3 regions of the Veillonella sp. CAG:933 genome follow, and region 3 is predicted to be linked to each of the others. Evidence: riboswitches for the same ligand, from Rfam matches in the RefSeq annotation. Region 3 holds a riboswitch; each other region holds the start of a gene.

Region 1 (11,952 bases), on a different contig from region 3:
CGTTGTTATCCAAACTGCACCGGCTGTACGTGTAGGTATCGGTGAAGAATTCGGTTATGAACCGGGTTCCGTTTTAGAAGGCAAAATGATTGGTGCATTGCGTCAACTTGGTGCCGACTATGTAGTAGATACCAACTTTGGTGCCGACTTAACTATTATGGAAGAAGCCAGCGAATTAATCGAACGCGTTGTAAACGGTCATGGTGAATTGCCACAGTTTACAAGCTGCTGCCCGGCATGGGTAAAATTCTGCGAAACTTACTATCCTGAATATTTACCAAACATTTCTACAACTCGCAGCTGTATCGCTATGGAAGCAGCTGTTATTAAAACATATTTCGCTAAGAAGATGAATATCGATCCTGAGAAAATCGTATCCGTGAGCGTGGCTCCTTGTACGGCTAAGAAATTCGAAATTCGTCGTCCTGAACAGAATAAATCCGCTGCATACTGGGAAAAAGAAGAGCTTCGTGATACCGATTACTGTATTACGACTCGTGAATTCGGTAAATGGATTCGTGAATCCGGTATCGACTTCATTCAGGTAGAAGAATCTCAGATGGATAAATACATCGGTGCTGAAACCGGTGGCTCCGTAATCTTCTGTAATACCGGCGGTGTTATGGAAGCAGCTGTTCGTAGTGCTTACAAATTTATTACCGGTGAAGAACCAACTCCTGAACGTTACACTAACTTGCAGGAAGTTCGCGGTATGGAAGGCGTTCGCGAAGCGGAAGTTAAAATTGGCGACAAAAAATTAAAATTAGCAGTTGTTCATGGTGGTAAAAATATCCGTACATTCTTGGACGACATGAAAGCTAATGGTAAAAAATACGATTTCGTTGAAATGATGGCTTGCCCTGGCGGTTGTATCGGTGGCGGCGGTCAGCCACGCGTTAAAATGCCGGTAGCTAACAAAGTTCGTGAAGCTCGTATCAAAGGTATCTATGATATGGATTCCAACATGAAACTTCGTTCCAGCTATGAAAACCCTGAAATCAAAGCAATTTACACTGAATTCTTTGATAAACCATTGGGCGAATTGTCCGAACAGTTGTTACACACTCATTTCACCGACCGCAGTAGCGATCTTGGTGTACGTAAAGATGTAACGCCTGAAACTTGCCCAACATCCCCTAAATTCAAGAAACCTGAATAAGAGGATAGGCTGAGAATTGAATAAACGTTTATTTCGATAACGAGATAAACGAATATTCCGATTAGCGAATCATAGAGCATCGAATGCTTGTGACAATCACAGTATTTGATGCTCTTTTTGTATAACTACAGTTGACATGTATCTCTGATTGAAGTATTATAATATACATCGAAAGGGTAATGTTTTACCCCCAGGTAGCTATAATTTTATAGAATCATCCAGAGCAGCTGAGGGATTTGGCCCGGTGATGCTGCGGCAACCTGCTTGATGCATATGCAAGAGGCAAGGTGCTAAGTCCAACGGGTAACCGGCAGATGATAAGACAGTAGGTCGTCATTTGTTGACGACTTTTTTTATTAGCTGCCACTTTTGAGAGGAGATTGAGAATATGAGTAATGCAAAGCAGACAATTGGGAAAGGTCCGTTCCGCTATGATGTTGTGGGGAGTTTTTTACGACCTGAATCTGTAAAAAAAGCGCGCCAAGAAGTAGAAGCGGGGACTCTTGGTAAAGCGGAACTTCGTAAGGTAGAAGATGAAGCCATTCGCGACTTAATCGATAAAGAAGTTAACGTAGGTCTTAAAGCTGTAACAGATGGTGAATTTCGCCGTGCGTACTGGCATTTAGATTTCTTGGAACAATTGGTGGGCGTTGAACGTATTAAAGCGGACCATTGGTCCGTAGCTTTTAAAGGCCATCAGCCTAAAGCGGCCACTCTTAAAATCGTAGGCGATATCGACTTCCCGGATAACCATCCGTTTTTGGAAGATTTTAAATTCGTAAAAGCCACGGCCGGTGATAGAGCGGTTGCTAAATTTACGATTCCGTCGCCATCCATGCTCCATTTGATTTGCTGTGTTCGCGAAGAACATTATGAACCTATTGCGCAGTATAAAAATGAAGAGGCTTTATTTGAAGCCATTGCCAAAGCCTATCGTAAGGCGATTAAGGCATTCTATGATGCCGGTTGTCGTTATCTTCAGTTGGATGACACTTCTTGGGGTGAATTCTGCGATGAAACAAAACGCAAAGAATATGCGGCCCGTGGTTTAGATTTAAATCATATTGCTAAAAAATATGTAGAAGTAATTAATTATGCCTTGGAAGGTAAACCGGACGATTTAGCTGTAACTATGCATATTTGCCGCGGTAACTTCCGTTCCACTTGGTTCTCATCGGGGGGCTATGAACCGGTGGCGGAAACACTGTTCGGTCATTGTAACATTGACGGTTTCTTCTTGGAATACGATTCCGACCGTGCCGGCGGGTTTTCACCGCTTCGTTTTATAAAAAATCAGAAGGTCGTATTAGGACTCGTTACTTCCAAGTTCCCTGAACTTGAAAAAGAAGAAGACCTATTGGCTCGTATTGAAGAAGCCAGCTTGTATGTGCCAAAAGACCAATTGGCTTTGAGCCCGCAATGTGGTTTTGCCTCTACGGAAGAAGGCAATAATTTAACCGAAGAAGAACAATTTGCTAAGTTGGCACTCATTAAACGAGTTGCTGAAAAGGCTTGGGGGCCCTATGAAGAATGATGAAAGTCGCAATGATGAAAGTCGCAATGTAAATAATGTTTCGACTGAAGCTGCCACTTCACCCGATGGTAGTAAGAAGAGCCATGACAAGAGTGCGGGGCGGGAGGCGTTTCGCTACGCTTTTCCCTTAACCGTGCCGATTTGTGCGGGCTTCTTATTTCTGGGCATCTCCTACGGCCTCTTTGCCGTAGGACAGGGCCTGCCTTGGTATTTGCCGATTATTATGAGCGCGACCATCTTTGCAGGCTCTATGGAGTTTGTGACCGTCGCCTTATTGACCGCTCCCTTTGATCCGTTGGGGGCGTTTATTCTGGCCTTTATGGTTAACGGACGTCACATTTTTTACGGGTTGACCATGTTAACCCGCTATACTTCACAGGGGTGGAAAAAATATCCCCTTATTTTCGGCATGTGTGATGAGTCGTTTGCCCTCAACGCGACCGTAAATTTGCCGGATAATGTGGATAGAGGCTGGTTTTATCTTCATGTGACGTGGCTGAACTTTGTCTATTGGGTGCTCGGCGTGGCCATGGGCTCCATAGGCAGTCAATTCATTACCTTAAACTTAAAAGGTATTGAGTTTGTTCTAGCGGCCTTGTTTGCGGTTATATTCCTGGATATCCTGTTAAAGGGCAAAAATTTACTGCCCGGCTGTATCGGTCTCGGCGTGTCGCTCTTGATGCGTATTGTCTTGGGGCCGGATGTATTTATGCTGCCGGCCATGGCCCTCATGGTAGTTATCTTCAGTTTACTGTATAAGTTTAAGGGTAAAAAAGAAACGGATTTAGCAGATGAAGGGGGGACGGCTTCATGACAGCTTGGGAAATGACGATTACCATTGGCGCCGTCGTCCTTGGTACGATGGCTACGCGTTTTATTTCGTTTGTCGTTTTTGCCAAGTCGGAAAAACCGCCGGCCATCGTGACGTACTTAGGCGATATGTTGCCGGCTGCCGTTATGGGGCTCTTGGTGGTGTATTCGTTAAAGGATGTATCGCTCTCGGTAGCGCCGAACGGCATTCCGGAGGCCATTGCTTTGGTAATATTGGCGGCCGTTCACTATTGGCGGCGCAATTTATTGCTTAGCATTGCCGTAGGCACCATTGTGTACATGTTCTTGGTGCAGGAGATATTTTAGGTTGATTATATAGTTTAGTATGTAAATCGGATATAGTCCGACTCTTTCTATAATTAAGGGAAGAGTCGGGCTTTTTTGTTGTGAAAAATATAAATAGGCTACATATTGCGACAGTTCTATGACTATAAAGTATTGTTAAAGGGTTTTACAAACGATTTCTGATGATGTATTATGAGTATAACAAGTTTAGAAATCGATTTCGTAAATCGATTTCGTGAAATAAAAACAAAGTAGACTGTTAATTAAAGCATAAATTAGAACGTGATTGAATACATAGCTTAGAACGAGACTTAAAAAATTGATTTTAGCGTAGGGAGGTGCTGTATGGGAAAGGTAACAATCGCTGATGTGGCAGCTCGAACAGGTTTTTCAAAAACCACAATTTCACGCTTTTTAAACGGGAAATATGAATTCATGTCCGAAGAAACACGTAAACGTATCAGTGAAGTCATCAAGGATATTGAATATAAACCGAATCGCATGGCTCGCAGTTTGCGGTTGCAACAAAGTCATATGATTGGTGTTATCGTATCAGATATTTCAAACCCGTTCTCGGCCATCCTTTACACCGGTATTTCGGAGTATTGCGAACAACATGGCTTTACCGTGCTATTGGCTGATGCCGGTGATGATCCGGATAAGGAAAAACGCTATATTCAGTCGATGATTGCGCAAGGTGTGGACGGTCTTGTTATCAATGCAACCGGCGCGAATGTTTCATATTTGAACGAAGTGAATCGTACCATGGTGCCCATTGTGTTGGCAGATAGACCGGTTGAAGGCTGTGAATGTGACATAGTGTCTGTCGATACGAAGCAGGTGACGAAGGATAGTTTGGACTTATTGTTAAGTAAGGGGTATGAACGCATTCTTTTTGCTACGCGGCAAATTGGAACCAATGGAATTCGGCGTGAACGATTTGATGAGTTTTCGACACAGTATGAAGCCTTAACAAATCGCCAAGCTATGACGTTGGAATATACTAAGGCAGATAAAGAGTCTCTCAAAACGGCGATTCTTTCTGCCTTGGCAGCGGCCCGTGATGCCGGTGAAAAGCTGGCTTTATTTGCCGGTAATGGTGTTGTACTTAGTGATATGGCCTATTTATTAAGGCGCAATAAATTACGGAGCCCTGATGATGTGGGACTTTTCAGTTATGATAATTGGCCGTGGATGGATAGTATCGGACCGGGCATATCGGTAATAGAATTACCGTCGCATCAAATAGGCAGTGAATGTGCACGTCTATTGCTGCTGAGGGTTTCGGCTAGTCTTAAAGCGTCTGAGGATTTAGTGATATCGGAGGCTTCAGGTAGTACGTCTATGGCGAAGCAACATATTATTTTGTCGGGCAAAATTGTGGAGCGCGACTCCCTGTAAGAGATATTGGCATTTTAAAAATATATTTAGGAGGTATGGAGGGTGGCAAGAGTTTTAACATTTGGTGAGCCTATGGGGCTCATGGTGGCAACGGAGCCGAAGGCACTTAAAGATGTAACCACGTTTCACCGCTATGTGTGCGGTGCGGAGGTGAATTTTTCAGTCGGTATGAGTCGCTTAGGACATGATATGTCGTATATCAGCCGTGTCGGCAATGATCCGTTTGGTCAACATATTTTGGACTTTTTAAAAGAACAGCATATTAATACGGACTATGTTACGCTCGATGAGGTGAATCGAACGGGCATGCAACTTAAAGCAAAAACGTTGGAAGGCGATCCGGAGGTTGTTAATTTCCGGCGTTTCACAGCGTTCTCGTATATGGAACCGGCTATCGTTGATACAGTTGCTTGGGATAAATATGATCATTTACATGTTACCGGTATTCCGGCGGCGTTGTCGGATAGTTGCCGCGAAACATCCATAGCCATGATGAAAGCTGCTAAAGCACATGGGGGTCAGGTTTCCTTTGATACCAACCTTCGTCCTGCTTTATGGCCTTCCGAAGAAGCTATGCGTGAAACAATCAACTACTTGGCATCGTTAGCGGATATTGTGTTACCCGGCTTTGGTGAAGGGAAAATTTTGACTGGTTTTGATACACCGGAAGCCATTGCGGACTTCTATCTCAAACAAGGAGCCAAAGCAGTAGTTATTAAATTGGGAACTAAAGGTTCTTTTGTTAAAACAGAAGCGGAAGCCTTCTATGCACCGGCGTATGTGGTGGAACAGGTAGTCGATACGGTTGGAGCCGGTGACGGTTTTGCGGTGGGCACTATCAGCGGCCGCTTGGAAGGACTCAGTTGGGCGGATTCGGTTCGCCGCGGAGCAGCGATTGTTGCACTTCAGGTGCAGGTGGAAGGAGATAATGAAGGATTGCCTACACCGGAACAATTGGCGACGTATCAAAAGAGTGCTAAGTTAAGTGAATAAAATGTAGTTTATATACCTAACCTATAACTTAAAAAGTAAGCGCTTACACGCATTGCACGGTGTTTAATATTAGGTATAGTGACATAAAAAATAAAGTAATGGATATATTAGGAGGTTTTTATCATGGACAAATTACAAGTTATTGAAACAGTAAAAAAAATAGGCGTTGTTGCCGTTATTCGCGGTAATACGCCGGATGAAGCAGTTCAGATTTCTGAAGCCTGCATTGCCGGTGGTGTAACGGCTATCGAAGTAGCTTTCACCACGCCACGTGCGCATGAAGCCATTTTGACTTTGTCTGAAAAATACAAAGATAATGCACAAGTTGTTATTGGTGCCGGTACCGTGCTTGATGCGGAAACAGCTCGCATGGCTATTTTAAATGGGGCTGCTTTTGTTGTTTCCCCTGCATTTGATGAAGCTACCATCAAATTATGTAATCGTTATCGTGTAGCTTGCATGCCGGGTACTACAACTATTCAAGGTGTAATCCAAGCCTTGGAATTGGGTGCCGATATTGTTAAAGTATTCCCTGGCGAAGTTGTGGGCAGCAAATTCATTAAAGCTGTAAAAGGCCCATTGCCACAAGCTCAAATGATGCCTACCGGCGGCGTAAGCATTGATAATGTAGCCGAATGGTTTAAAGCCGGTGCTGTTGCTGTCGGGGCAGGCGGCGCGTTGACCGGTGGCGGAAAATCTTTGACTGAAATTACCGAAACAGCTAAAAAATTCGTTGTTGCGGTGGCAGAAGCCAGAAAATAAGCTAGATAAGGTTTGAAGAATATAAAGAAATCCTCGAAGTGAATTGAGAATTAGTTCATAAACTTATTGGTTGTGACATTCTCCGGTAAACTTCGAGGATTTTTTTGTATTTAATTATTTAACGTAATACCATAGTTGCCGGTGGCAATATTAGTCATTTCGGCAAATATAGTATCTAATGTGTTGGCTGATTTAGTATAGGTATCATTAATTAATAACATAATATTGGAACCTAGTTTTTTAGTAGCACTACGGAAGTTTGTACCGGGCATAGCAGGTATTTTTGTTAAAATAACACCTGAGTTTAATAAGGTGTCATCAATATTATCGTAATAATCAGCGTATTCCTTCTTTAAAAGATTGAAATTTAATTTATTATCCGCGTACAAAATATCTACAAAGTTAATAGACTTCTTGAATTTAGTTTTGTTAAAATTAACAGCTTCAATTTGTAATGCCTGATTTATACCTACTTGTAACATTGCATTAGCCATAATCACTTGATTCAGGGGCAAGTTATCAGTCGAATCTCTAAATTTGCTTATTAGATCCTTTTTTGTAAGTAGTAATAGGGTAGAAAGTTGAAGAAAATTACGTAATGTTTTAATTTGCAGATCTATATTTTTTGAATTTTGGGGTAAATCAAAGTATTTTACAAAATATTTGTAATTAATGAATTTAAATATTTGACGCTCTTTTTCAAGTTCTTCGGATGATTTTATTTCAGCTAAGGCAGCATCATAAGTTGCTTGTAAATTTAGCCAAAACTCAATGCTGTTGTTGAACAGCCGAGCTAATTTTACAGCAATATCTATAGATAAATTTTGTTCGCCTCTGATTAAAAGACTAAGGTTCTTAGGTGTCGTATCCAAGCGTTTGGCAAAATCTTCTTGGGTAAGACCACTATCCTCAACTAATTCTTGTATATAGTAGCCCGGATGGAAGGCCATTTTATTATTGTACTCTATGTAATTATTCATAATGTTTGCTGACCTCTTTAAAATCAAATTACCTAACTAGTAATTTAATTTTAATTCTATATAACACAAATGTCAATGTATTTTAAATATATAGGTGATTGTTTAAATGAAAAAGCTCATCTAAGTAAGCACTTAGATGAGCTAGTTTTAAATGTTATACTGCTTTCTAATTTCCGCCAACAACGCCTCGCAGCCTTTACTGATGTCATCATAGGTTTCGTCAAAGTTGCCGGTGTACCATGGATCTTTAACATCTCGTGATTCGCCGACGAAAGAAAGCATTTTCTTTACTTTACCGTCCGCGTCCGGGCCGATTACGCGACTCAAATTGCGACGATTGTTTTCGTCCATGATGATAAGATAATCTGCCGAATTGTAATCTGCTTTGGTCACTTGTCGAGCGGCTCGTGGTGTAAAGGGGATATTGAGGGCACGGAGTTTACTTTTTGTTCCGTGATGAGTGTCGTTCCCGATTTCTTCGCGGCTGGTGGCAGTGGAGTCGATTTTAAAATACTCGTTCAGATTTGCCTTTGTGACTAAATCTTTGAAAACAAATTCAGCCATTGGTGAACGACAAATATTGCCGTGGCAGACGAACTGCACGTGGATTGGTTTTTTCAGTGTTTTCATAAGCGCCCTTTTTACAATAAATACTATAAACAAAGTGGCGTGCTACATAGGCACTAAATCGTTTTAGACGAACTGGAGAATCATAGCAAACAAACTTAGAATCATTTGTTGCAGCGGAATCAACACCCAGGTCAGGAACGGCGTGTAAATGAGCAAGATTAGCATCAAAAAGCCGTAACGGGCCCATTGCCAATATTTCATCTGCCAGTATGGAGAGAGCATGTTGGAAACAATGTGCGCTCCATCAAGAGGCGGAATGGGAATCAAATTGAACAAGGCAAAGTTGATGTTAATGATTACCATGAGCGAGATTACCGTGTAAAGTCCGGAAGATACGTCGATGCCGTGGTTATTGATGAAAAACAGCACGAACGCGGATATAAAGGCAATGACTAGGTTGGCTGCCGGACCGGCGAGCGAAACGAGGGTGTCATCGCGTTTTTTATTTTTAAAATTAGCCGGGTTGATCATAACCGGTTTTGCCCAACCGAAATGCAAGAGCAAAAGCATCAACATGCCGAGTAAATCGATATGAGCGAAGGGATTCATGGTGAGTCGTCCCGTACGGCGCGGCGTATCATCGCCCAACGCGTCGGCTACTTTGGCATGCGCATACTCGTGCATGGCCATGGCAATGATGATAGCCGGTAAAGCGGCTACAATACTTAATAGATTAAAGTTAAACATAGTCAGCTCCTTTGTATGATGTAATGTAATTTATAGTATACCGTAAATTATCGATGTAAGCAAAAAAATCACCCATAATTTCTTAAATTGGTGGGTTCGAAAGAGAAGGGGCTTGTAAAAAGATAGGGACGTTTTCATAGGATGCACATTATTGGTATGAGCTTCATACTGACGATGCGCACCAATGGTGTGAGTCTCATACTGACAGTGCGGATGCGCACCAATGGTATGAGTCGATGGCTTGCTCCTTGCCGTCGTGGTTTTTATAATGGAGGTAGTGTTAAAAGATGAATGAGGCTTTGGGAGAACGCGCTTGAATTATCTGGATAAAAATAGGGGACAGACGGAAAAGTTAGTGTATTTTATAGGGGAGATGGATCTATGGCAAAAGTCGTAATTCCAATGAAATTGTTAAACCGTTTATATACGGAAGAAAAGTTGTCGACTTGGGAAATAGCCAAGCAATTGGGGTGTAGTCAAGATACGGTGGTTCGTCGTTTGCATGTGTATCAAATTCCGGTGCGGACGCGACGCAAGCAATTGCCGGAAGCGGAATTGGCTCACTTATATCAAAACGTCGGCCTTGGGGTTAAGCAATTGGCAGTTCGCTATCAATGTTCCCATACAACCGTAGCGGCCCGTTTACATGAAATGGGACTGTTAATGAACAAGAAGTCGGATTTTAGAGAGCCTACACCTTCTGTGAAACGCCAAATTATCAGTTTGTATAACAGCGGGCAAAGCGCCGGCTGGATAGCACAGCACCTTCGCATGTCTCGTTGGACCGTTTTGAAAACGCTGCGTAATAGCGGCATTGAGATTCGCCACAGCAATAAACGAGTGTATTTAAATGTTAAGGAATTGGCCTACTTATATGAGCAACGCCATATGTCGACGACGGAATTGGCGGCCCTGTATGACGTGAAACCGGCTACCGTAGCGGAACGGTTAAAAGAAGAAGGCGTTCGCTTGCGGGGAAATAATTTGGCCCTAGACATGTTTGAGGTGTGCAGGCGCTATCAGGAAGGGCATAGTCCGATGCAGATTGCAGACCAATTGGGATGTTCCTATTCGGCGGTGCGACGGCGATTGGACGCATGGCAAGGGTATAAGAAAAGGTCGTAAGCAAGTTGGTAAGAAAAGGCCGAAAGAAAATAATGTAAGTCGGTTCGTAAGAAAAGTCTGAAAGAAAAAACGTAAGAAAGGGCTGTAAGCTATCAAATAATTGTAAGAATAATAGGTGGGATTAATAGGGCGAAGTGTTGCATTATAAGGCCTGAATTCGTTATACTAGAGTGTATGAAAGAAACGTTTTTTCAATTAAACTTAGTAGAATGGAGTTAATCATGGAGATTGTTCTTGCACTGTTGCCTTATTTGACCGCCGGATTTTGTGCGGCTGTTGTTTCACGTTTCACCGGTGTGGCCTTATCGTTTATCGTAGTACCGACATTATTAATTTGGGGTGCTACACCGGCAGAATTAGTATCATTTATGCTTACTTTTGCGGTGTATAACGGGTTTACCTCGGAGACTCAGGATTTTCGCTTGAATATAAAAAACCTCGTATTGTTTAAAGGTTGGCGTTTGGCGATTCCCCTCGTAGGTTCCGTTGTGTTGTCCTTTATTATGCCACCGGCTGCCATTGCTTTCTTTATTTTCTGCTTTATTGCCGAATTGGCCATGAGCATGTACAACCGTTTACCGGCCAATGAAAAGCCGGAGCTCAAAGGCGTAATTCTCAGTGTTGTGACTGCCGCCGTATGGTGCTTGGTCGGTGTATTCGCCGTTCGCTTATTACCGGTTGATTACTACTTTATCTTAGTAGGTCTTGGTATTTTGGGCTTAACCGCTTTCACTTGGTATGCAAGTAAACATCGCGATGCGTTCCGTGGCACGTGGTCGGTTATTTGGAATTTCCTATTGTTGTTCTTAGGCTTGTTCGGTTTGGATATTTCCATATATGCCAAAGCATTGCGTCGATCCTTCCCAAGCAAACAGGACGTAATGATTCCGGTAATTTATTTTGTAGCTGCCTTCGTAGGTGTATTGGCACTTTTCGCATCCGACTTCTTATTCTCTATGGAAGCCTTGGTGGCAGCTGTTGGTGCCGCTATCGGCATGCGTTTGTTCGGCATGTATGAATTTAGCCAACGCGGCACATTCTCTTATGCAGCTATTGCCGTTACAATCTTGGCAGTAGTCAGCTTGTACTTGGTAAGTCCGGCGCCACACGGTTTAGTTAACATGGAAGAGTTGTTTAACGTGTATACCGGTCAATAATTAAATAATATTTAGTAACTAAAAGGCGGTTATGCAATTTCGAAATTGCATAACCGCCTTGTTTGTTTTAAACTGCTTTGTTGCTGATTCGCACTACTGTTAAGTAGGTCGCAGCGTTATTTTACTTATTTGAAAAATTTACCGGCAATGGCATTCAAACCGGCTTTGACAGATTCGTTAGCATTAAGTTCGCCATAGGCATCTTTAAGACTGGCAAACAAAGTTTGTAACTGGTCGGAGTTGAGGTTTTTAATATCATCAACACTGTTGATGTTCATGCCGTCAATATTATTTACTACATTTTTGAATTTTTCTTCGTCGAGTTTGAAGTATGAGCTAATCATTTCAATTAAGTTTTCTTGGATCATAGTGATACCTCCTTATGTGTTGATTATAACATAGGGAGAG
Region 2 (8,450 bases), on a different contig from region 3:
GCGGCATCATCAACCCAACCGATAAACGGAATGCGGTCCGATACTAAATCGATTGGCAAGATCAAATACCCTAAAGCGCCTGCCACGATAGCTTTTACGTACTTAGGGGTGTCAGGGTCACGAAAACAATAGAACAAAATAGCCGCACGACGCAAGAAGGCGACATTTTTACCGACACCGGTGGCAAAATTTAAAAACTTAGATGACGAAAAGAATTTCGCATACTTTATTAATTTCAAAGGATTCATTTTGATGCTCACTCCTATAATTCTCGTATACCTATACTGGATTGCCGCGGTGATTATTTCTGTAAATTGTCTTTCATGCCTTTTACAACATCGCTTACTTTTTCCACAACTTCGTCTTTTTTATCCCCTGCGGAGGCAACAAAGTCGCTTACTTTATCTACTACATCATCTTTAGTATCGCCGGCGGATGTCAAAATATCGCTCACTTTGCCGAGTACGGTAGATTTTGCTTCACCGGTCGATTTAATAGCGGATGTAGCTGTACCGGCTGCCAAGTCAATGGCTGTGGAGCCTACGGTTGCCAATAAAGCACCGATACCGGACAAAGCATGTTTAGCATTGGCTACATACTCATTGTCGGAATTGGCAAGAGCTTTGCCGGCAATACCGGCTACGGCCGCACTGGCTACACCGATTACTATGTTTTTAATAGAGCCAAAGCTTTCCAATAAGTCGCCCGTCAACAAGCTGTCTAAATTGAATTTATTAAGGCCTAAGAATTCATCGCTGCCCACACCGGCTTCTTTTAAGAAGTCTTTGTTTTCATCGCCTAACGGTTTATCTTTAAGCGGCGAATTTACCAACATGCCCACCGTTGTTTTATTATGCTCAATAATGTCTGTCAAACGTTCTCTGTATTCGGAGAAATCGCCCGGCATAGGCATGCCGTTTTCTACCCAAAGTTTAGCGCATTTGCCCACGGCATAGGTCAAGCAAATAGCCAATGGGATTTTAACTTTCGGATTAGGGAATACGGACGTCAATAAAGCGCTCACTACACTACCGCCCAAACCGCCGAGGAAGCCGATAATCGCACCGGCTGTAGCCGTATGACCATAAACAGCGGCAATGCGGCTTACCATATACGCATCATTGGCAATCAATGCAGTGGTGCTAAGTTTTGGTGCCATCACGAGTACGCCGGCACGAGCGGCCGCCCAACGGCAGATATTTTCAATTTCAGCATCGCGATTCGCGAGTTCCGCTTCTACGGCTGCTAACGTTCCTTCCGGATGAGTCATCAAATCTTTTACATCTTCCATCTATATCGCTCCTTTATCACCTGTAAAGTCAAATAACAGACAAATTAATACTATTCAATTTAATTATAACCCTTCATTCTAACTATTTCTATATGAAGGGTGAAAAATCCTCTTTATTTATCTATATTAATTATGCAATCTTACGCCGACTTAATTCCGCCCGGCACAGAGGTTCTATCCGGCTTGCCTAGTCATACGCCTAACCATACGCCTAATCGGGAGTCGAAAGCCTCTATAGGCCGTTATTACCAACTCGTTAAGCCGCCATCAATAGTCCAAGCGGCACCGGTTACGAAGGAGGCTTTTTCACTGAGTAAAAAAGCGATGACTTCCCCGATTTCTTCCGGTTTGGCAATACGGCCCAACGGATAATGCATGGCCATTTCTTCCATAGCTTCTTCAAAGGTCTGATCGCTTTCCGCAAGCTGGCGAGCTACGAGCGAAGTATCTACATCGCCGGGGCACACGCAATTTACGCGCACCTTATGGACGGCCATTTCAAGGGCCAACGATTTGGTAAAGCTTACAATGGCACCTTTAGATGCACCGTATACGGAACATGCCACATTGCCCTGAATCCCCGCATCACTGGACACGGTTACGATACTGCCTTTCGTACGACGCAAACAAGGCGCGGCAGCCTGACATAAAAAGACGGTACCCTTCACATTGGTGCCAATCATTTCATCGAAGTCCTGTTCCGTCACATCATCAATGAGTTCTTCTTTATAAAAACCGGCGGCAGTCACCAATGCGCTGATATCGCCGAACAAACGACAGGTTTCATCAACGATACGCCGACAATTCATGACTTTACTTACATCCCCTTGTACAAAGCGTACTTTAGACGAAATGCGACGCAATTTAACGACCGCCTCTTGGCCGGCTCGCTCATTGCGACCGTTTATCACAACACTCCAACCTTTTTTGAGTAGTAATTGCGCCGTAGCAAAACCAATCCCGGAAGTACCGCCACTAATAAGAGCCACCTGATTTTCACTGTTAATTGGCATAGTATCTCACCTTCCTTTGTCACCATTGCGCAACGATATAATCATAAGTTAATTTACAAAGCATACTTACGGTGGTGGCAATAAATACAAAACGCACCAGGCCCACACCTTTTTTGATGGCCAAGCGTGCCCCCAGCGTAGCTCCTATAATCTGTCCCGCCGCAGCCGAAAGGCCGAGCACATAGTCTACATGACCCAAACTTATAAACAGAATCAGTGACGCCAGATTACTGGTAAAGTTCAAAAACTTAGCATTGCCTGACGAATATAAAAAGTTAAAACCGGCATAAATAAACATAAAGATTAAAAACGTGCCTGTGCCGGGGCCGACAAAGCCGTCATAAAAGCCGATACCTAACGCACCGATGGCGAGTAAAATCAACTTTTGCTTCGATGCGCCCGCATAGGTGGTCACTGTGCCCCAGTCTTTTTTAAACAGCACAAAAATCAAAACGCTGACGAGGAGCACGATGATAATCGGTTTTAAATATAAAGGGGGAATGCTGATAACCAGCCAAGTCCCGAGGAGGGAGCCTACAAACGTAATCGGCATTAAGCGTTTTACTAAAGGCCATTCCACTTTGCCGGAACGAGCGTACGCAATAGCCGCCGTTAACGCCCCGAATACACTGGATAATTTATTACTCCCCAGTGCCACACTGGGCGGTAAATTAGTAAGCAACATGGCCGGCACGGAAATTAATCCGCCACCGCCTACAATGGAGTCCACAAAACCGGCCAACGCTCCGGCAAAAAATAACATCAGCGGCATCAAAAGTGCCGGATCAATAAAACTTACATCCATATATGCCTCATTTCAAACGTGCCAAAATAGTTTTGTAGCCATCAGCTCCATAGACCAAGCAACGTTTTACACGACTGATTGTGGCTGTACTGGCACCCGTCGTCTCCACAATATTATCATAGCTTTCGCCGGCTTCCAGCATACGTGCTACCTGCAAACGCTGTGCCAACGCTTTCAATTCATTGACCGTACAAATATCTTCAAAAAACTCATAACATTCGTCGATTGTTTTCAAGGCTAAGATGGCTTCAAACAATTGATTATTTAAAGGATTACGTAGTTTTTCATTGACGCTCATAAGAATCCTCCCTTTGCTTAATTAGATAATTTTATTATATACATATTTAAGCAAAAGAAAAAGACTTTCACACAAAAAAGTGAAAAAGTCTTTTTCAACCCGACTAGAATGCCGGAATAATGGAACCTTTGAAGGTATCTTCTACAAATTTCTTAGTTGCATCAGACTGGTAAACAGCCAATAATTTCTTAATAGTTTCGTTGTTTTCATCGCCTTGACGGACAACAAATACGTTAGCGTACGGGGAATCTTTGCTTTCAACTACAACGGCATCTTTCAAAGGATTTAACCCTGCATTAAGCGCGTAGTTTGTATTAACTAAAGCAATATCTACATCGTTAAGCGAACGGGCAATCTGAGCGGCTTCCAATTCCTTAATTTGTAAGTTCTTAGGATTGGAGGTAATGTCCGCTACCGTAGATTTCGGCGAACCGCCGTCTTTCAACTGAATGAGCCCTGCTTGCTGTAATAACAATAGAGCACGACCGCCATTAGTCGGATCATTTGGAATCGCTACGCTCGCACCGTTTGGTACAGTAGCCAAATCTTTATACTGGTTGGAATAAAGACCCATTGGCAAAAGAATTGTTTTGCCGATAGACACTAATTTCAACCCCCGTTCCTGCACCATGTTGTCAAGGAATGGCTGATGCTGATAGGAGTTGGCACTCAATTCTTTTTGTTCAAGCGCCACATCCGGCTGAATATAATCATTAAACTCTACGACTTTAACTTTAAGACCTTGTTTCTCCGCCTCTTTGGCTACAAAAACCATAACCTGAGCGTGCGGACCGGCTGTTACACCTACGGAAATTTCATGATTCCCCGCTGCGGCGCCGTCTTTGCTGTCATTGCCGCAACCAACCAATACCAAGGCGAACGTTGCGATGGCTGCCAATAAGAATGCTAATTTTTTCATATGTTTCCTCCCAGTCTTTTCTCTACTCTCTTTTTCTTTTTCAAAAAAACTTATCTGTCCGGCACGTCATGCATGCCAATGCTTTTTACAAAAGCTTAACGTTTATTCACTTTGCGGGACAAGAAATCACCGCAAGACTGAATCAATTGCACCAATACAATCAAGATAACGATAGTCGCCAACATTACGTCGCCTTGAAAACGCTGATAACCGTAACGGATCGCGATATCCCCAAGACCGCCGCCCCCAATAGCACCGGCCATAGCGGAGTAGCTGATTAAGTTAACTACCAAAACAGTTATGTTATCAATAATTGTAGGCAATGCTTCCGGCAATAACACTTTGCGGATAATCTGCATTGGTGAAGCCCCCATAGCCTGCGCTGCTTCAATAACACCGCTGTTGATTTCGCGAATCGATGTTTCTACCAAACGCGCCAAGAACGGAATAGCCGCAATCGTAAGCGGTACACAAGCCGCCGTAGTCCCGATGGAGGAACCGGCAATAATACGGGTCAGCGGAATAATCGCTACCATCAAAATAATAAACGGAATGGAACGGAGTGCATTTACAACCGAACCTAATGTGGCATTCACTGCCTTATTTTCCATAATATGGCCTTTGCCGGTGATTACCAAAATAACACCGAGCGGAATCCCTACAATCATGGATACAATGGTAGAGATAACTGTCATTTGCAAGGTTTCGCCTAAACCTTGAATCAACAAATTAATGATTTGTTGCGACATAGCCGATCACCTCGCTTCCAATAGGCAATTCATTCAAGTACTGAATCGCCTGCTCTTCATTCTCTCTGTTACCGTCTAACACTACAATCAAATGACCAAAGCTCGTGTCTTGAATGTAATCGACGCCGCCGAAGAGAATACTTACATCGAGGCCGAAGCGGCGAATCATGCCCGCTACAATCGGCTCATCCACAACATCCCCGGTGAAGTTCAAACGAATAATCGGATGTAAGCCGTCTTTCCAATCGGGCTGTACATTGAGATGGCGCCATGCTTCTTCCGGTAATTTATGACTGATAATAGCCCCTACGAATTCCTTCGTTGTCTTTTCTTTAGGGCCTGTAAATACATCGACTACACGACCTTCTTCCAAAATAACGCCGCCTTCAATAACGGCAACGCGGTCGCAAATTTCTTTGATAACCTGCATTTCATGTGTAATGAGGACGATAGTTAATTTTAATTTTTCATTAATATCTTTCAATAATTCCAAGATGGATTTGGTAGTCTGCGGATCCAACGCAGACGTGGCTTCGTCACAAAGTAATACTTTCGGATTACTTGCCAAAGCGCGGGCAATGCCGACACGCTGTTTCTGACCACCCGATAACTGAGATGGGTAGTTATTCAAACGGTCGCCCAATTTAACGATATCAAGAATCGGCAAAATGCGTTCCTTGATTTCCGCTTTACTCATCCCCTGCAACTCCAGCGGGAAGGCTACATTATCATAAACCGTACGGGACGACAATAAATTGAAGTGCTGGAAAATCATGCCGATGTTTTTCCGCTGTTCCCTGAGGTCCTTTTCATTCAATTTCGTAAGATCTACACCGTCTACTACAACAGAACCGGATGTAGGTCGTTCCAGCATATTAATACAACGAATCAAGGTTGATTTACCGGCCCCACTTTGACCGATAACCCCGAAGATTTCGCCCTCTTTAACGGATAGGCTAATGTCTTTTAGCGCTTCTACGCGATTCGGACCGTCATAAACTTTGCTAATATGCGTAAGTTCAATCATGTGATCGCTCTCCTTTTCTCTAACTCTCTATTTGAAATATATTTAATACAATAAAAAAACTCTTCACACACATGAAGAGTTACAGTTTCTTCATCTGTCGAAGCCTAGCTTCGTTGGAATTGGCACCGTTCCTTACCGGATGGTTGCCGCGACTTCATAGGGCCAGTCCCTCAGTCAACTCTTGATGAACCTATGTATTTTTAGCGTGATAAAATCATAACACTGTAGCGAATGACTGTCAATAGAAGACTCATAGACAGCTTATAGGGCTTTTATATAGCTACCTATAGAGTTCTTATATAACCATTGATAAGATTATTTATTGCCTCCCAGTGAGCTGTGATTCAAAAGGAACCGTGCCCCTATAACAGCCAACGTGCCCGTCACAATCTGTGGCCAACTCATCATAAATAGAACGGCCCGTCCAATCGGATACGGCACGGCAAAACCTACAAATAACAGGGCAAAACTGCAATATAAAACGACGCATTTGGCCACGCTGCATACAAGAGCTTGCAGCCATACGGACTGATTTTTAAGGAGATAACCAAGTATTACAAATACCGTATTTCCTAACGCCACGAGCGGCACAAAGGGCGCGAACGGCAACATGGCCTGCATAAACGCAATGACCGGCGTTGCCCACGCAATAACAAGACCGCTTGCCAAGCCGTAACGCATGGCCGCCACCAACATACAAAGCCCCACTAAGGAGCCAATCAAAAACATACTTACCATATTGGGCAACGGAATAATAAGGCGCAGACTTTGACTAAGCAAAGCCAGCGCCAATAATAATCCCGTCCCCGTAATGATTCGGGTATTCATAAATTAATTAAGCCAACCCTTCTGCCAATAATTTTTCATAACCGGCACGCAATTTGGCGGCTACAGGACCTACTTCACCATTGCCAACCGGCTTGCGATCATAGGTCGTAATCGGAATAATACCGCCGATTGTATCAGTGAAGAAGAGTTCATCCGCATTTTCAACAAATTCACGATCAAACTCTTTTTCAATAACGGAAACGCCTGCTGTCGGAGCGACGCGAGTTACTACGAGCTGGCGCGTAATACCTTTTAAAATTAAGTTATTGGCCGGATGGGTATAGCAAATGCCGTCTTTAACGGCAAATACGTTAGATGTAGCCCCTTCCGTGCAGATATCGTCGCGGAATAAAACGGCGGAATAAGCGAATTTCTTTTCAGCCTTGGTCTGGGCCAAAATATTCGGAATGAGGTTCAATGTTTTAATATCCACATTAAGCCAACGTTCGTCAGGCAAACTGATTGCTTTGACACCTTCACCCAATTTGCTCAAATCTTCTTTGATCGGGCGAATATACATGTACATGGTCGGTTCCAATTTGGAGCGATCATATGCATGATGACGCGGTTCCACACCACGGGTAATCTGCAGATAAATATAGCCGTCCGTAATACCACTCTGTTCAATCATGATTTCATGCAGTTCCTGCAAATCTTCCGGACGCATTTTTACCGGAATATCCATGAAGCGCATGGAGCGATAGAGTCTGTCCTGATGGTACGAAAAAGCAAAGCAACGGCCGTCAAAAACGCGTGTTACTTCATACACGCCGTCGCCGAAGCAGTAGCCGCGATCGTCTAAGCTGACGCATTTAGCACCAGGTTCTACAAATTCACCGTTAAAATAGGTTAACTCTTTCATAAGAACACCTCGCATATCATATGTGGCAACCCGAAATTACACATCGGGACATCCAACAAAAATCAAATATTGTTTATGTAACGATTATAGCACAGTCGACGGACACTTGCCCACAAGGTAAATAATTTTATTAACTATTCAATTTACGGTATAGTCAAAATCGTTTATCAGCCAAGCAAAAGCAGCGTACTCCGTCAAAAAGATTATTTAGCGACCCAAAAGAATACGACGCACCGGTTTCGGCAGTTTTTTCAAAAGCAAAGTCCCTAAGTACGACATGCAAACAGTGGAAATATAGAGCCCGATAACAACCAAAGCCGTATATTGCAATTTAGCCACAAACATACCGGCCGAGAGAATGATGAGCATAAACGGATGAATCAAGTAAATCCCGTACGACGTCTCACCAATCTGCTCCCAAATAGCCCTCGCGGCACTGCTCATCGGTGTGGCAATGAAGAAGAACAGGAAGAACAGCGTAGCGGCACCGGTATAGAGCATCCCCATAGGACTCAATTGATGAACCGTGTAAATCGCTTCCAACAAAGTATAATGCCGCTCATTGAGGACGTAAAAATAACTGCCTATCATGAGGGCCACCGAAAATGCAAAGGTGATTGTCAAAAGCCCTTTATAGCGCCACAATAACTCACAGGTT
Region 3 (11,952 bases):
AAGAAACTATCAAAGTTGGCGACGTTCTTACCGGTAAAGTAGTTCGTTTGGTAGCTTACGGTGCATTCGTAGCTGTTAACGACGACATCCAAGGTTTACTTCACATTTCTCAGATCACTAAACAGCGTAATGCTAAAGTAGAAGACTACTTGACTCGTGGTAAAGAAGTAGAAGTTAAAGTTATTTCTCTTAATAAAGATGAAAAGAAACTTGGCCTTGCTTTAACTGAGTTAATGGAACCAGTTGCAACAGCTGAATCCGACGCTGAATAATTGTAACCAATAGCGCGTAGCGCTTATATAAGGAGCTATAAAGGGCTTGGCCCTTTATGGCTCCTTTTGCATTATCCCTTCTTTATGGATTGCTTTATATATGTTACAATATAGTGTGATAATTTATGTAAAAATTGAGGTGACAATATGGCAAAACCATTAGTAGCAGTGGTAGGGCGTCCTAATGTGGGAAAATCTACATTGTTTAACGCCATTGTAAATAAACGAATTTCCATTGTTGAAGATATTCCGGGCGTAACGCGCGATAGAATTTACTTTGATGCGGAATGGCTTAACCGAGAATTTACCATGATTGATACGGGCGGGATTGAATTCATCACCGCCGACAGTCATGTAATTCCTAAAATGATGCGTTTACAGGCGCAACTTGCTATCGAAGAAGCGGATGTTATTTTATTTGTCGTTGACGGCAAACAAGGTATCGTACCGGCTGACGAAGAAGTAGCGAATATTTTGCGTGCCAGCGGTAAACCGGTATTATTGGTTGTTAATAAAATTGACAGTGTAAATCAGGAAGCCAACATTTATGAATTTTACAATTTAGGTATTGGCGATCCTATCGGTATTTCCGCTAAAAACTTAATGAACCTTGGCGATTTATTGGATGATGTGGTAAAACACTTCCCTGATTCGGCAACGGCTGAAGATGAAGAAGATACTATTCATGTAGCTTTAATCGGTCGTCCGAATGTAGGTAAATCATCGTTAACAAATGCTTTATTGGGTCAGGACCGTGTTATTGTAAGTGATGTAGCCGGTACAACTCGTGACTCCATCGATACGCATTGGACACATGAGGGCCAGAAGTTTGTGCTTATCGATACGGCCGGTATGCGTCGTAAAGCAAAAATCGATGCACCGGTAGAACGTTACAGTATCGTTCGTTCCCTGCGTTCCGTAGATAGAGCTGACATCGTTGTTCTCGTATTGGACGGCGTGGATGGTGTTACCGAGCAGGATAAGAAAATTGCCGGTTATGCCCATGAAGCCGGTAAAGGGATTATCATCGTAGTCAACAAATGGGATTTAGTAGAAAAAGACGATAAAACGACCATCCGTTACACGGAAGATATTTACGATGAAATGGGCTTTTTGCGTTATGCGCCGATTCTTTTTGCTTCCGCATTGACGAAACAGCGTATCCATCGTTTAGCCGATTTAATTAAATTCGTATCGGAACAGCAACACATGCGTATTTCTACAAGCGTGTTGAACCAAGTATTATCGGATGCACAGAACGTCAATCCGGTACCGTCCAGAAGCGGCCGTTTGCCGAAGATTTATTATATGACACAGGCTTCTGTAAAACCGCCGACCTTTATACTGTTTGTAAATGAACCGGAATTAATTCACTTCTCCTATATGCGTTTTTTGGAAAACAGACTTCGTGAGTCCTTCGGTTTTGAAGGTACCCCGATTCGCTTGATATTACGCGGTAAGAAGGGAAATGATGACGACTAATGGATACTATGACTATTATTGGATTGGCAGTCGTGGCATATCTTTTAGGCTCCATTCCCAGCGGTTTAATTATCGGTAAATTATTTTTCAATACAGATGTCCGTTTATACGGCAGTAAAAATATCGGTGCTACGAATACGTATCGCGTACTGGGCATGAAGGCAGCTTTACCGGTATTTCTCTGCGATGCCGGTAAAGGTATGGCAGGGGTTGCTATTTTTTCGCCGGAACCGAATTTGATGCTTTTAGGTGGCATTTTAGCTATGGTAGGCCATAATTGGTCGGTATTTTTGGGCTTTAAAGGTGGTCGTGGTGTAGCGACCGGTCTCGGGGTGTTGATATTTTTAGTACCTTTGATTTCGGCTATTTGTTTTGCTACATGGGCCGTTATCGTGTACTTTACCAAATATGTGTCCTTAGGCTCTATCGTAGGGGCCGCGTTGGTACCGATTTTGATGGTTGTCTTCGGTGAACCTTTATGGTATATCGTATTCGGCACGGTGGCCGCTTTATTCGTAATTTTACGTCATCGTGAAAATATTATGCGTCTTTTGCGCGGTCAGGAATTAAAAGTTGAACGGACGGAGCGTGATGATTCTAAATGAAAATAGGAATTATAGGATCCGGCAGCTGGGGCACTGCGCTGGCTTGTAAAAGTGCTCAAGCCGGCAATGAGGCTTGGCTTTACTGTCGCCGTGAAGAGCAGGCGACCCGCTTAAAGGCGGATCGTGATAATAAAGAATATTTGGCCGGTGTTGCCTTGCCGGAAAACTTAAATATCAGTCATGTACCGGCTGTAGTGGCCGAAAACAGTGATATTCTTTTGATTGTGACGCCGTCTATTTATGTGCGTGATACACTGAAACAGTTTGCCCCATATATTTCTGAGAAAACGACGGTAGTTATTTGCTCTAAGGGGATTGAACGAGAGACGGGTAAGCGTTTATCCGAAGTGGCTGACGAGGTGGTAGGCCATATTACGGAGCATTTAGCTATTTTATCCGGCCCTAATCATGCGGAGGAAATAGGCCGTGATTTACCGGCTGCAACGGTTGTAGCGGCACGAACGGTACCAACGGCGGAGCAAGTGCAACAGGCTTTAAGTACTGTTAATTTCCGGGTCTATGTGAATGAAGATATGACGGGCGTAGAACTGGCAGCCACAACGAAGAATATTATCGCCTTGGCGGCCGGTATTGCAGACGGTATGAAGCTTGGTGATAATTGTAAGTCAGCTCTTTTGACACGTGGTCTTCACGAGATGACCAAATTTGGTGTGGCTATGGGGGCACGTCGCGAAACTTATGCCGGGCTCGCCGGTATGGGCGATTTGATTACCACTTGTATGAGTCGTCATAGTCGTAACCGCGCAGCGGGTCAGAAATTGGCAGCCGGTGAAACTATGGATTATATAATGAATCACTCCAATATGGTGGTAGAAGGCTTTTTTGCCGTAAAAACGGTGTATGAAATAGCTAAAGCAAAAGAATTGGATTTACCTATAACAGAAGCTTTATACGAAGTTTTATACCATCAAAAATCGCCTCAAACAGCACTTATGGAGCTGATGGGGCGCAACTTGAAAGATGAAATGTTCTTATAATAATTTTTCCCTAGGAATGTACTTTTATTTTGGAACATTATATACTATAATTAAAAGACAAGTGTAGGCATAAAGAGGGAAGTATGAGAATTATTGCAGGACGTGCCAAAGGTCATATATTGAAAGCTCCGAAAGGGATGAGTACGAGACCCACACAGGATCGTGTGAGGGAGAGTATTTTTAATATACTGACTAATTACGGTCTGATTGAGTCCACCGTACTTGATTTTTTCTCCGGTACAGGCGCTTTCGGATTGGAAGCCATCAGTCGCGGTGCCTCACTGGCCGTATGCGTTGATAAACGGACAGCTCGAATTATTAAAGCGAACATTGAGCATTGTCATATGGAAGACGCGGTTGAAGTGATACCAACATCGATTGAAACGGCGGCTAAACAGTTAGCCGGTCGTCAGTTTGATTATATTTTTGCGGATCCGCCATATGAACAAGGTTTTGTGGCCGCAACGTTGGCTGTAGTCGTGAATCAGCAATTACTAAAAGAAAATGGAATGCTTATTGTGGAGCATCATGAAAACGAACCGCTTGTATTGCCGGAAGGTTGGAGCCTTGTTAGGGAACAACGCTTTGGTTATACGAAGGTGACGTATTGTGTACCCTATGAGCTTGAAAGGAGCTAATATAGTGCGTATAGGCATTTGCCCAGGGAGTTTTGACCCTGTGACAAACGGGCATGTCGATATTTTTGAACGAGCGAGTAAGCTTGTAGATAAGTTGATTGTGGCGGTTTTAACTAATCCGAATAAAAATAATTTGTTTACTCAAGATGAGCGAGTTGAATTGATTAAAGCCTCCGTAGCCCATATACCTAATGTTGAAGTGGATTGTGCATCAGGTCTGTTAATTGATTATGCAAAATCAAAAAACAGTATTATGATTATTCGAGGCTTGCGAGCGCTTGCTGATTTTGAATATGAATTCCAACGAGCTTTATTTTCAAAGTTTTTGGATGACGATATTGAAACCGTTTTTATCATGACGAATAATAAGTATTCATTTGTCAGTTCCACGGGAATTCGCGAATTAGCGCGATTTAATGGTCGTCTTGACGGCTTAGTTCCGGATGCAGTAAAAGAAGCGTTAGAAGCAAAATTTGCGAATCGTAGTGAATAGTACTAATAGGAGTGGCGAGAATGAAAACAGAAAAACTTTTAGAAGATTTGGAAAATTTAATTGAAACCAGTGGTCGCATTCCTATGACCACCAAACGTGTCATTGAAGAAGAAGAAATTATGCGTGTCTTAGATGCCATTAATGAATCTTTGCCGTTGGAGCTTGAAGAATCCCGCCGTATTATGGCTGAAAAAGATAAAATTTTGGCAGATGCACAGCGTCAAGCCGATACTTTGATTGCGCAGGCCAAAGATTATATTGCAAAATTGACGGAAGAAAGCGAACTTGTTAAACAGGCTCAGACTCAGGCTAACCAAATTATCACCTTGGCTAACCAGTCTTCCGAAGAATTGAAAAACAGTTCTATTCAATATGCTCAAGATGTAATGCGTTATATTGAAAACAATTTGGAAAAAACTTTGGAAAGCTTGCGCCAAAACCGCGAAAGCTTAAAACAATCCAATCGCGATTAATTACGTTATTTTTAGCGATTTTGTTGACAATGCCGGTCATTGTAAGCATTAAATAAAGAAACTCTCAGGAAGCATCCTTGCTATACTTGGTATAGGGGATTTCCTGAGAGCTTTTTTGCTTATTCGTAGAGATTCGTTTCTTTATTTAATACCGGTTCTTTCGGGTCAATTACCGCTGTTTTCTGATTCGTATAAATAACAAAGCCTAATGGCGATGCCGGTGGTTTTTTTATAAATTTAACCGGGGTGTAATCGACAGCGACTTTAGAGGACTCGCGAGCCCGGCTGAAATAGGCGGCATAGCGGGCGGCTAAGGTAAGCATTTCATCGGTTGGTTCGCCACCTTGGGTGCGTAAGATAACATGACTGCCTTGTACCTGCAAAGTATGAAACCACATATCATCAGGCTTGGCGAAACGATGGGTTAAATATTCATTCTGCTGATTGTTTCGACCGATGAAAATTTCACCGCCGTCAATTTGAAAATGCATGAAATTATGTTTCGGTGCCTTATAACTAATCGGCTTTTTAGATTTTTTCAAAAGCCCGGCCTGTTCACATTCATTGTAGATTTCTTGAACCGTTTCCTTGCTGTCGGCAATGGTTAAACTGTATAAAACGGACTGAAGATAGTCAATGCGACGACTACTTTGCTCTAATTGATATAAACCGCTTTGTTTACGATTTTTTAACTTCGTATAGAGTTTGTAATAGTTTTGCGCATTCTCTACAACGGTTAATTCCGGCACGAGGGGAATGGTAATCGGTTCAACGGGGTTTACTAAAATATTGTCTAAGGTGATATTTGGTTCATATTGCGTATCGCGATAGGCGTTAATCATCAATAAATCGCCAAACGCCTTATATTCATCGGCTTTGGAGCTATCGTTAAGTTCCGCTTCAATCTTACTGTGACGGAGTTCTTCTTTTTTGATAGCTTGTTCTAAAGTTCGTTCCAATTCACGAGTGGTCGTATTGATGCCACCTTGTTTTACAACGGCTACTTCAAGCGGTTGTGAGATGGAATCGTAGGTAGCCGTTAACTGACCCCCTTGCGCCAATAAATAGGTAAGAGGCACAGGGCTGTAAAACTTTTTATGGTTCGCATTTTCGTATTCATATAATTGCTTGGCATCATTAATAGCCGTTTTTAAATTGATGAGAGCCGCTGCAAGAGATGTAATTTGTTCCGCAGCGAGTGATGTGAACTCCGTTTTTTCGGTTACACCGGCTTCATAACACACCTCTTTTAATAGAGCCGGACCGAAACCGTTAAAAATACGACGAATTGTTTCGGCTACGGTGCCTTGACCGAAGTTGTGAAGTAATTCACCGATTTCTTCGTTGCTGAACTCAAAAAGGCTGCCCCGTTCGCTGTTCGGCGGTAACTCATAAGTGAGTTTAGGTGCGATGGAACGTTCGCGGTTCATGAGCGGTGTAACGTGAATGAGTGCTTCCAGAATCTGGCCGTCTTGAACGAAAATACAGTTGGAATATTTGCCCATTAGCTCAATGTAAATCCGATTTGAAATAAGGGAACCGTCAAGTGCCAGCTTGTCTGCATTGATACGCAGAATTCGGTCACCGTTCAATTGCTTGATTGCCGTAATACGAGCGCCTTCCAAATGTTTGCGTAAAAACATGCAAAGCGCAGTCGGTTCTTTCGGTAAATCCGTAATGCCGTGGCTGAGATAACAAGCCGGTAAATTGCCGGCCGTAATAACCAGGTCTTTATTACCCTGGTGAGTATTAACTTTTAAAACGATTGTGGTTTTATCTATTTGTAATAGCCGCTGGATTTGACCGGTCACTAATTGATCGGAAAGTTCTTTGGTCAAAACGGCTAAGGTTAAGCCATCTAAATTCATAAATTGCTCCTTTACTAAACATACTTATTATTTAAGTATATCACACTTATGACCTATTTGAACGCTTTACCCTATAGGCCTAACATGTTAAAATTTAAACAATAAGAAAATAATCTAAAAATAAGGAAAATTGACGAAAATTAAAGGAAAGGACCTATTTTATTATGAACAGCATGACGGGCTTCGGTCGTGGTATAGCCGCTGATGAGGCATTACAGATTACGGTTGAAATAAAAACGGTTAATTCAAGGTTTTTGGATCTGCATATTAATATGCCGTCCACGTTGAATTTTTTTGAAAATGAGCTGCGCCGTCAGATTAAAAGTGTATTGCAACGCGGCAAAGTGGAAGTCAATATTTCGCTACGCAATACACGGGATCGGGAAAAAGTTTTTACCGTGAATGAATCATTGGCATTGCAGATTCGCGAGTTTTTGGTAAAAAACGGTTTTGCTCAAGATATTAAGAAAGTGGCCTTGCGAGATATGATGACCGTATCTCAGGATTGGCTTCTTTTAGAAGATGTTCCTTTTGAAGAATCGAAGCTTCAAGAAACAGCTTTGAAGGCATTAGGTGATGCTCTCACCGGCGTAATAACCATGCGGGCTGCCGAAGGGGAACATTTAGCAAACGAAATCGAAAGTCGTATTACCAAACTGGAAGATGTGTTAAATGCCGTAGATGCCAACAAAACAGCAGCTGTAAAGAAATATGAAACACGTTTGCAGCAACGCATTGAAGCAACCTTGGCTAAAACTGATTTAGATATCAACATGGATAGATTTTTGCAGGAAGTAGCCATTATGAGTGACAAAACAGATATTACAGAAGAAATTGTACGTTTTGGCTCACATGTGGTACAATTAAAAGACACACTCAAAGAGAATCAACCGATTGGCCGTAAATTAGATTTCTTGTTACAGGAAATGAATCGTGAAGTAAATACGATGGGATCAAAAGGATCTGATTTAGAAATTACTGACCGCGTTGTAGTATTGAAATGTGAATTAGAGAAGATAAGAGAGCAAATTCAAAACATAGAGTAGGTAGTAGAGTAAGGAGTCACTAAGTATGAATACAAAACTTTTAAACATCGGGTTTGGTAATATGGTTTCAGCAAATCGCCTCATTGCGATTATCAGTCCTGAATCGGCTCCTATTAAGCGAATGATTCAAGATGCTCGCGAAAAGAGCGTGCTCGTTGACGCCACATATGGTCGTAAGACTCGTGCCGTTCTCGTTATGGACAGCGGTCAAATCGTTTTATCCGCTATCCAACCGGAAACCGTAGCACATCGTATTGTACAGGCTACACCGTCTGAAACAACGGAAGCGTAGGTGTTATTATGTCGGATAGAGGAATCTTAATTGTCTTATCCGGCCCTTCGGGTGCGGGTAAAGGCACAATTTGTGCGGCCCTTCGCCAGCAAATGCCTAATCTTGTATATTCCGTATCGATGACAACTCGTGCACCCCGTGTCGGTGAAGAAGAAGGGGTTAGCTACTTTTTTAGAGATAAAGAAGAGTTTCAGCGTTTAATTAAAGAAGATGCATTTCTTGAATATGCACAGGTGTACGACAATTTTTACGGTACGCCAAAACAACATGTAATGGACTTGTTGTCAGAAGGTAAGAGCGTTATTTTGGAAATTGATATTCAAGGTGCTATGCAAGTTAAGGAGCGCTTTAGCGAAGCCGTTTTTATTTATATCGTACCGCCGTCTTTAGATATTTTATCGAATCGTTTGCGCGATCGCGGGACGGATGCGGCCGATGTCATTGATAAGCGCTTATCGAAAGCCAGTTCGGAACTTGCGTTGGCTCACCGCTATGACTATATCGTAGTAAATGATGTGTTGCCCGATGCGGTTGAAAAAGTTGCGTCTATTTTACGGGCTGAAGCTTGCAAAATTAAACGAAATAAAGAAAAAATCCAGTACATTTATAAACAGTATGGTGGGAAAAAGGAGTAATGCGTTATGATGGTAAAACCTTTATTAAAGGACTTGGAAAAACATGTAGACAGTAAATACACTTTGGTTACTTTGGCAGCGAAACGTGCTCGTGAGCTTACCGATGGTGATCATGCTTTAGTGTCCGGTCTCGATACAGATAATCCGGTATCGGTAGCATTACATGAAATTGCGGAAGATAAAATCGGTTTTACACGTACCAAAGACGGTATTAAATAATTAAATTTTAATTCCAACAGGGGCAGAGGATGAAAAATAAACACATAATTGTAGGCGTATCGGGCGGTATTGCTGCCTATAAAGCTGTAGAGGTGGTTAGCCGCTTACGTAAATTGGGAGCGGAAGTTAAAGTCGTTATGACAGAAAACGCCACCAAGTTTGTATCACCTATGACTTTCGGCGAAATCAGCGGCCATCCGGTGGCTGTTAAAATGTTTGAAGATGTACATGATTGGAATGTGGAGCATATTTCATTAGCCCGATGGGCCGATGCCTATTTAGTGGCACCGGCTACGGCTAATGTGCTTGGCAAAATGTCAGCCGGAATTGCTGATGATATGTTGACTACGCAGCTATTGGCTACCGAAGCGCCTATTTTCTTATGTCCGGCGATGAATACTAATATGTATGAAAACCCGATTACACAGCGCAATATGAAAACCTTACGTGAGTTGGGGATGCATATTTTGGAAGCCGACAGCGGTCACTTGGCTTGCGGTATAGTCGGTAAGGGCCGTTTACCGGAACCGGCTAAAATTGTGGAATGGTTGTCCTTCCATATGATGAAAAGTGATTTGCTGGAAGGTAAAACTGTTATTGTTACGGCCGGCGGCACGCAAGAAGCGATCGATCCGGTCCGCTTTATCGGCAATCGTTCCAGCGGCAAAATGGGTTACGCTGTGGCCGAACAAGCAGCTTTGGCCGGGGCTCGTACGATTTTAATATCGGCACCGAGCGCATTGCCGGTGCCGTATGGCGTGGAATTTGTGCCTGTTGACTCAGCTCGCGATATGGAAGAAGCCGTTAACAGTCGTTATGAAAACTGTGATGCCGTAATTATGGCGGCAGCTGTAGCGGATTTTCGCGTGGAGAACATGGCAGATACCAAAATCAAAAAAATGGATACCTTAGAGCTTAAACTCGTTAAGAATCCGGATATCTTGAAAGGTCTAGGTGCGAATAAAACTCATCAAAAACTTATCGGCTTTGCAGCGGAAACACAAAATGTCATCGAGTACGGCAAATCAAAAGTACTTAACAAAAATCTTGATATGCTCGTAGCTAATGATGTAAGCAAACAAAATGCAGGCTTTAACGTTGATACCAATGAAGTTACTTTTATTTATCCGGGTGGTCAAATTATGCAATTGCCACTTATGACAAAAAGTGATGTCGCTAAGCGAATTATTTCAGCCTTGGCAGAATTGTAATTCCATAGTATAATAAATCAGTGATATAAACTATCACAATTAAATTAATAGTAATTTTTGTCTCATCAAGAGTAGTGGAGGGAAAGGCCCTGTGAAGCTACAGCAACCATTCATGTGAAAAGGTGCTAAGTCCGACGGTATATGCCGAAAGATGGGGTTATATTCCTCATCGCTTGGCTGATGAGGAATTTTTTTATGGAGGTAAAGGGTAAATGGCTGAAAAACATGTATTTTTCACATCTGAATCCGTAACGGAAGGTCATCCAGATAAAATCGCTGACCAAATTTCAGACGCCGTACTTGATGCGATTATTGCGCAAGATCCAACGGCACATGTAGCATGTGAAACACTTGTAACAACAGGTCAAGTTCATGTAGTGGGTGAAATTTCCACTAACTGTTATGTAGATATTAATCATATTGTTCGTGAAACGATTCGCGAAATCGGGTACACTCGTGCTAAATACGGTTTTGACTGCGATACTTGCGGCGTTAATGTAGCTATTGACGAACAATCTGCCGATATCGCTATGGGTGTAGACGATGCGTTGGAAACTCGTGAAGGCGGCGCAGATAAATTTGATAAAATCGGTGCCGGCGACCAAGGGATGATGTTCGGTTATGCAACTAACGAAACCGAAGAATTCATGCCAATGCCGATTGCTCTTGCACATCGCTTATCCCGTCAATTGACCAAAGTTCGTAAAGACGGCACTTTGCCTTACCTTCGTCCGGACGGTAAAACTCAGGTAACTGTTGAATACGTTGACGGCGTGCCTAAACGTATTGAAACCATCGTAATTTCCACGCAGCACGGTCCTGAAGTATCCCGTGAACAAATCGAAGCAGACCTTAAAGAATTGGTTATCAAACCGGTATTACCGGAAGGTTTTGTTGATGAAAACACTAAATTCTTCATTAACCCAACCGGTCGTTTCGTAATTGGCGGTCCGCAAGGCGACGCCGGCTTAACAGGTCGTAAGATTATCGTTGATACTTACGGCGGCATGGCTCGTCACGGCGGCGGTGCATTCTCCGGCAAGGATCCTACAAAAGTTGACCGCAGTGCGGCCTATGCAGCTCGTTACGTAGCTAAAAACATCGTAGCAGCCGGTCTTGCCGATAAATGTGAAATTCAGATTGCTTATGCTATCGGCGTAGCTAAACCTGTATCCATCATGGTAGAAACTTTCGGTACCGGTAAAATCTCCGAACAGCAAATCGGCGAACTCGTTAAGAAACATTTTGACCTTCGTCCGGCCGGCATTATTGAAATGCTTGATTTGCTCCGTCCAATCTATCATCAGACGGCAGCTTACGGTCACTTTGGTCGTACCGATGTTGATTTGCCTTGGGAACACACTGATAAAGCTGATGTTCTTCGCAAAGAAGCGGGTTTATAATTAAATAATCTGAAATTAAACAGAGTAAGTTTTAAATGGCTTATATTTTAACAAGCTGAGTTTAATTTCAAATCTATAGAGCAGAGATTGTATCATTGATACGGTCTCTGCTTTTTTGATAGACATTATTACTTACTCTGCCGGATACTTTTTTATGCAATTTGTGAAATTGTTTTCTTTATTAAAAAGGTGTTTGACCATGGTGGTAATATTTATTGTATAATTAAAGAAGAGAAGTTTAAATATATCGATATAGCATGTTTTGATACTGAATTAGTTTATCAATTATCGGCGTTCATAATACCCTGATAACGTAT

Evidence for each region. A riboswitch is a leader RNA that binds a small molecule or an ion and turns the genes downstream of it on or off. The one in region 3 is predicted to bind S-adenosylmethionine.
Region 1: it holds a riboswitch for S-adenosylmethionine, as region 3 does, so the genes downstream of both, QZL64_RS06020 (5-methyltetrahydropteroyltriglutamate--homocysteine S-methyltransferase) here and metK (methionine adenosyltransferase) in region 3, are expected to answer to the same signal.
Region 2: it holds a riboswitch for S-adenosylmethionine, as region 3 does, so the genes downstream of both, QZL64_RS03550 (methionine ABC transporter ATP-binding protein) here and metK (methionine adenosyltransferase) in region 3, are expected to answer to the same signal.

What each region holds. Positions count from the first base shown of each region.
Region 1 is NZ_HF986195.1:3,792-15,743, forward strand. Features, by position in the region: gene QZL64_RS06015 ([FeFe] hydrogenase, group A) at 1-1,159, shown strand, start outside; SAM riboswitch class I at 1,371-1,480, shown strand; gene QZL64_RS06020 (5-methyltetrahydropteroyltriglutamate--homocysteine S-methyltransferase) at 1,548-2,693, shown strand; gene QZL64_RS06025 (AzlC family ABC transporter permease) at 2,683-3,507, shown strand; gene QZL64_RS06030 (branched-chain amino acid transporter permease) at 3,504-3,830, shown strand; gene QZL64_RS06035 (LacI family DNA-binding transcriptional regulator) at 4,155-5,210, shown strand; gene QZL64_RS06040 (sugar kinase) at 5,253-6,203, shown strand; gene QZL64_RS06045 (bifunctional 2-keto-4-hydroxyglutarate aldolase/2-keto-3-deoxy-6-phosphogluconate aldolase) at 6,327-6,965, shown strand; gene QZL64_RS06050 (HigA family addiction module antitoxin) at 7,076-7,945, opposite strand; gene QZL64_RS06055 (low molecular weight protein-tyrosine-phosphatase) at 8,093-8,575, opposite strand; gene QZL64_RS06060 (site-2 protease family protein) at 8,639-9,262, opposite strand; gene QZL64_RS06065 (helix-turn-helix domain-containing protein) at 9,644-10,387, shown strand; gene QZL64_RS06070 (hypothetical protein) at 10,609-11,544, shown strand; gene QZL64_RS06075 (hypothetical protein) at 11,670-11,912, opposite strand.
Region 2 is NZ_HF986172.1:8,650-17,099, forward strand. Features, by position in the region: gene QZL64_RS03515 (YkvA family protein) at 1-248, opposite strand, end outside; gene QZL64_RS03520 (antitoxin) at 302-1,291, opposite strand; gene QZL64_RS03525 (SDR family NAD(P)-dependent oxidoreductase) at 1,537-2,304, opposite strand; gene QZL64_RS03530 (TSUP family transporter) at 2,324-3,109, opposite strand; gene QZL64_RS03535 (YerC/YecD family TrpR-related protein) at 3,117-3,407, opposite strand; gene QZL64_RS03540 (MetQ/NlpA family ABC transporter substrate-binding protein) at 3,511-4,326, opposite strand; gene QZL64_RS03545 (methionine ABC transporter permease) at 4,422-5,075, opposite strand; gene QZL64_RS03550 (methionine ABC transporter ATP-binding protein) at 5,056-6,102, opposite strand; SAM riboswitch class I at 6,190-6,293, opposite strand; gene QZL64_RS03555 (hypothetical protein) at 6,418-6,930, opposite strand; gene dat (D-amino-acid transaminase) at 6,938-7,792, opposite strand; gene QZL64_RS03565 (acyltransferase) at 8,000-8,450, opposite strand, start outside.
Region 3 is NZ_HF986217.1:8,790-20,741, forward strand. Features, by position in the region: gene QZL64_RS09590 (bifunctional 4-hydroxy-3-methylbut-2-enyl diphosphate reductase/30S ribosomal protein S1) at 1-272, shown strand, start outside; gene der (ribosome biogenesis GTPase Der) at 420-1,754, shown strand; gene plsY (glycerol-3-phosphate 1-O-acyltransferase PlsY) at 1,754-2,359, shown strand; gene QZL64_RS09605 (NAD(P)H-dependent glycerol-3-phosphate dehydrogenase) at 2,356-3,357, shown strand; gene rsmD (16S rRNA (guanine(966)-N(2))-methyltransferase RsmD) at 3,441-3,995, shown strand; gene coaD (pantetheine-phosphate adenylyltransferase) at 4,000-4,488, shown strand; gene QZL64_RS09620 (hypothetical protein) at 4,509-4,961, shown strand; gene QZL64_RS09625 (Rqc2 family fibronectin-binding protein) at 5,081-6,829, opposite strand; gene QZL64_RS09630 (YicC/YloC family endoribonuclease) at 6,994-7,875, shown strand; gene remA (extracellular matrix/biofilm regulator RemA) at 7,901-8,167, shown strand; gene gmk (guanylate kinase) at 8,176-8,802, shown strand; gene rpoZ (DNA-directed RNA polymerase subunit omega) at 8,809-9,021, shown strand; gene coaBC (bifunctional phosphopantothenoylcysteine decarboxylase/phosphopantothenate--cysteine ligase CoaBC) at 9,051-10,232, shown strand; SAM riboswitch class I at 10,292-10,390, shown strand; gene metK (methionine adenosyltransferase) at 10,445-11,635, shown strand.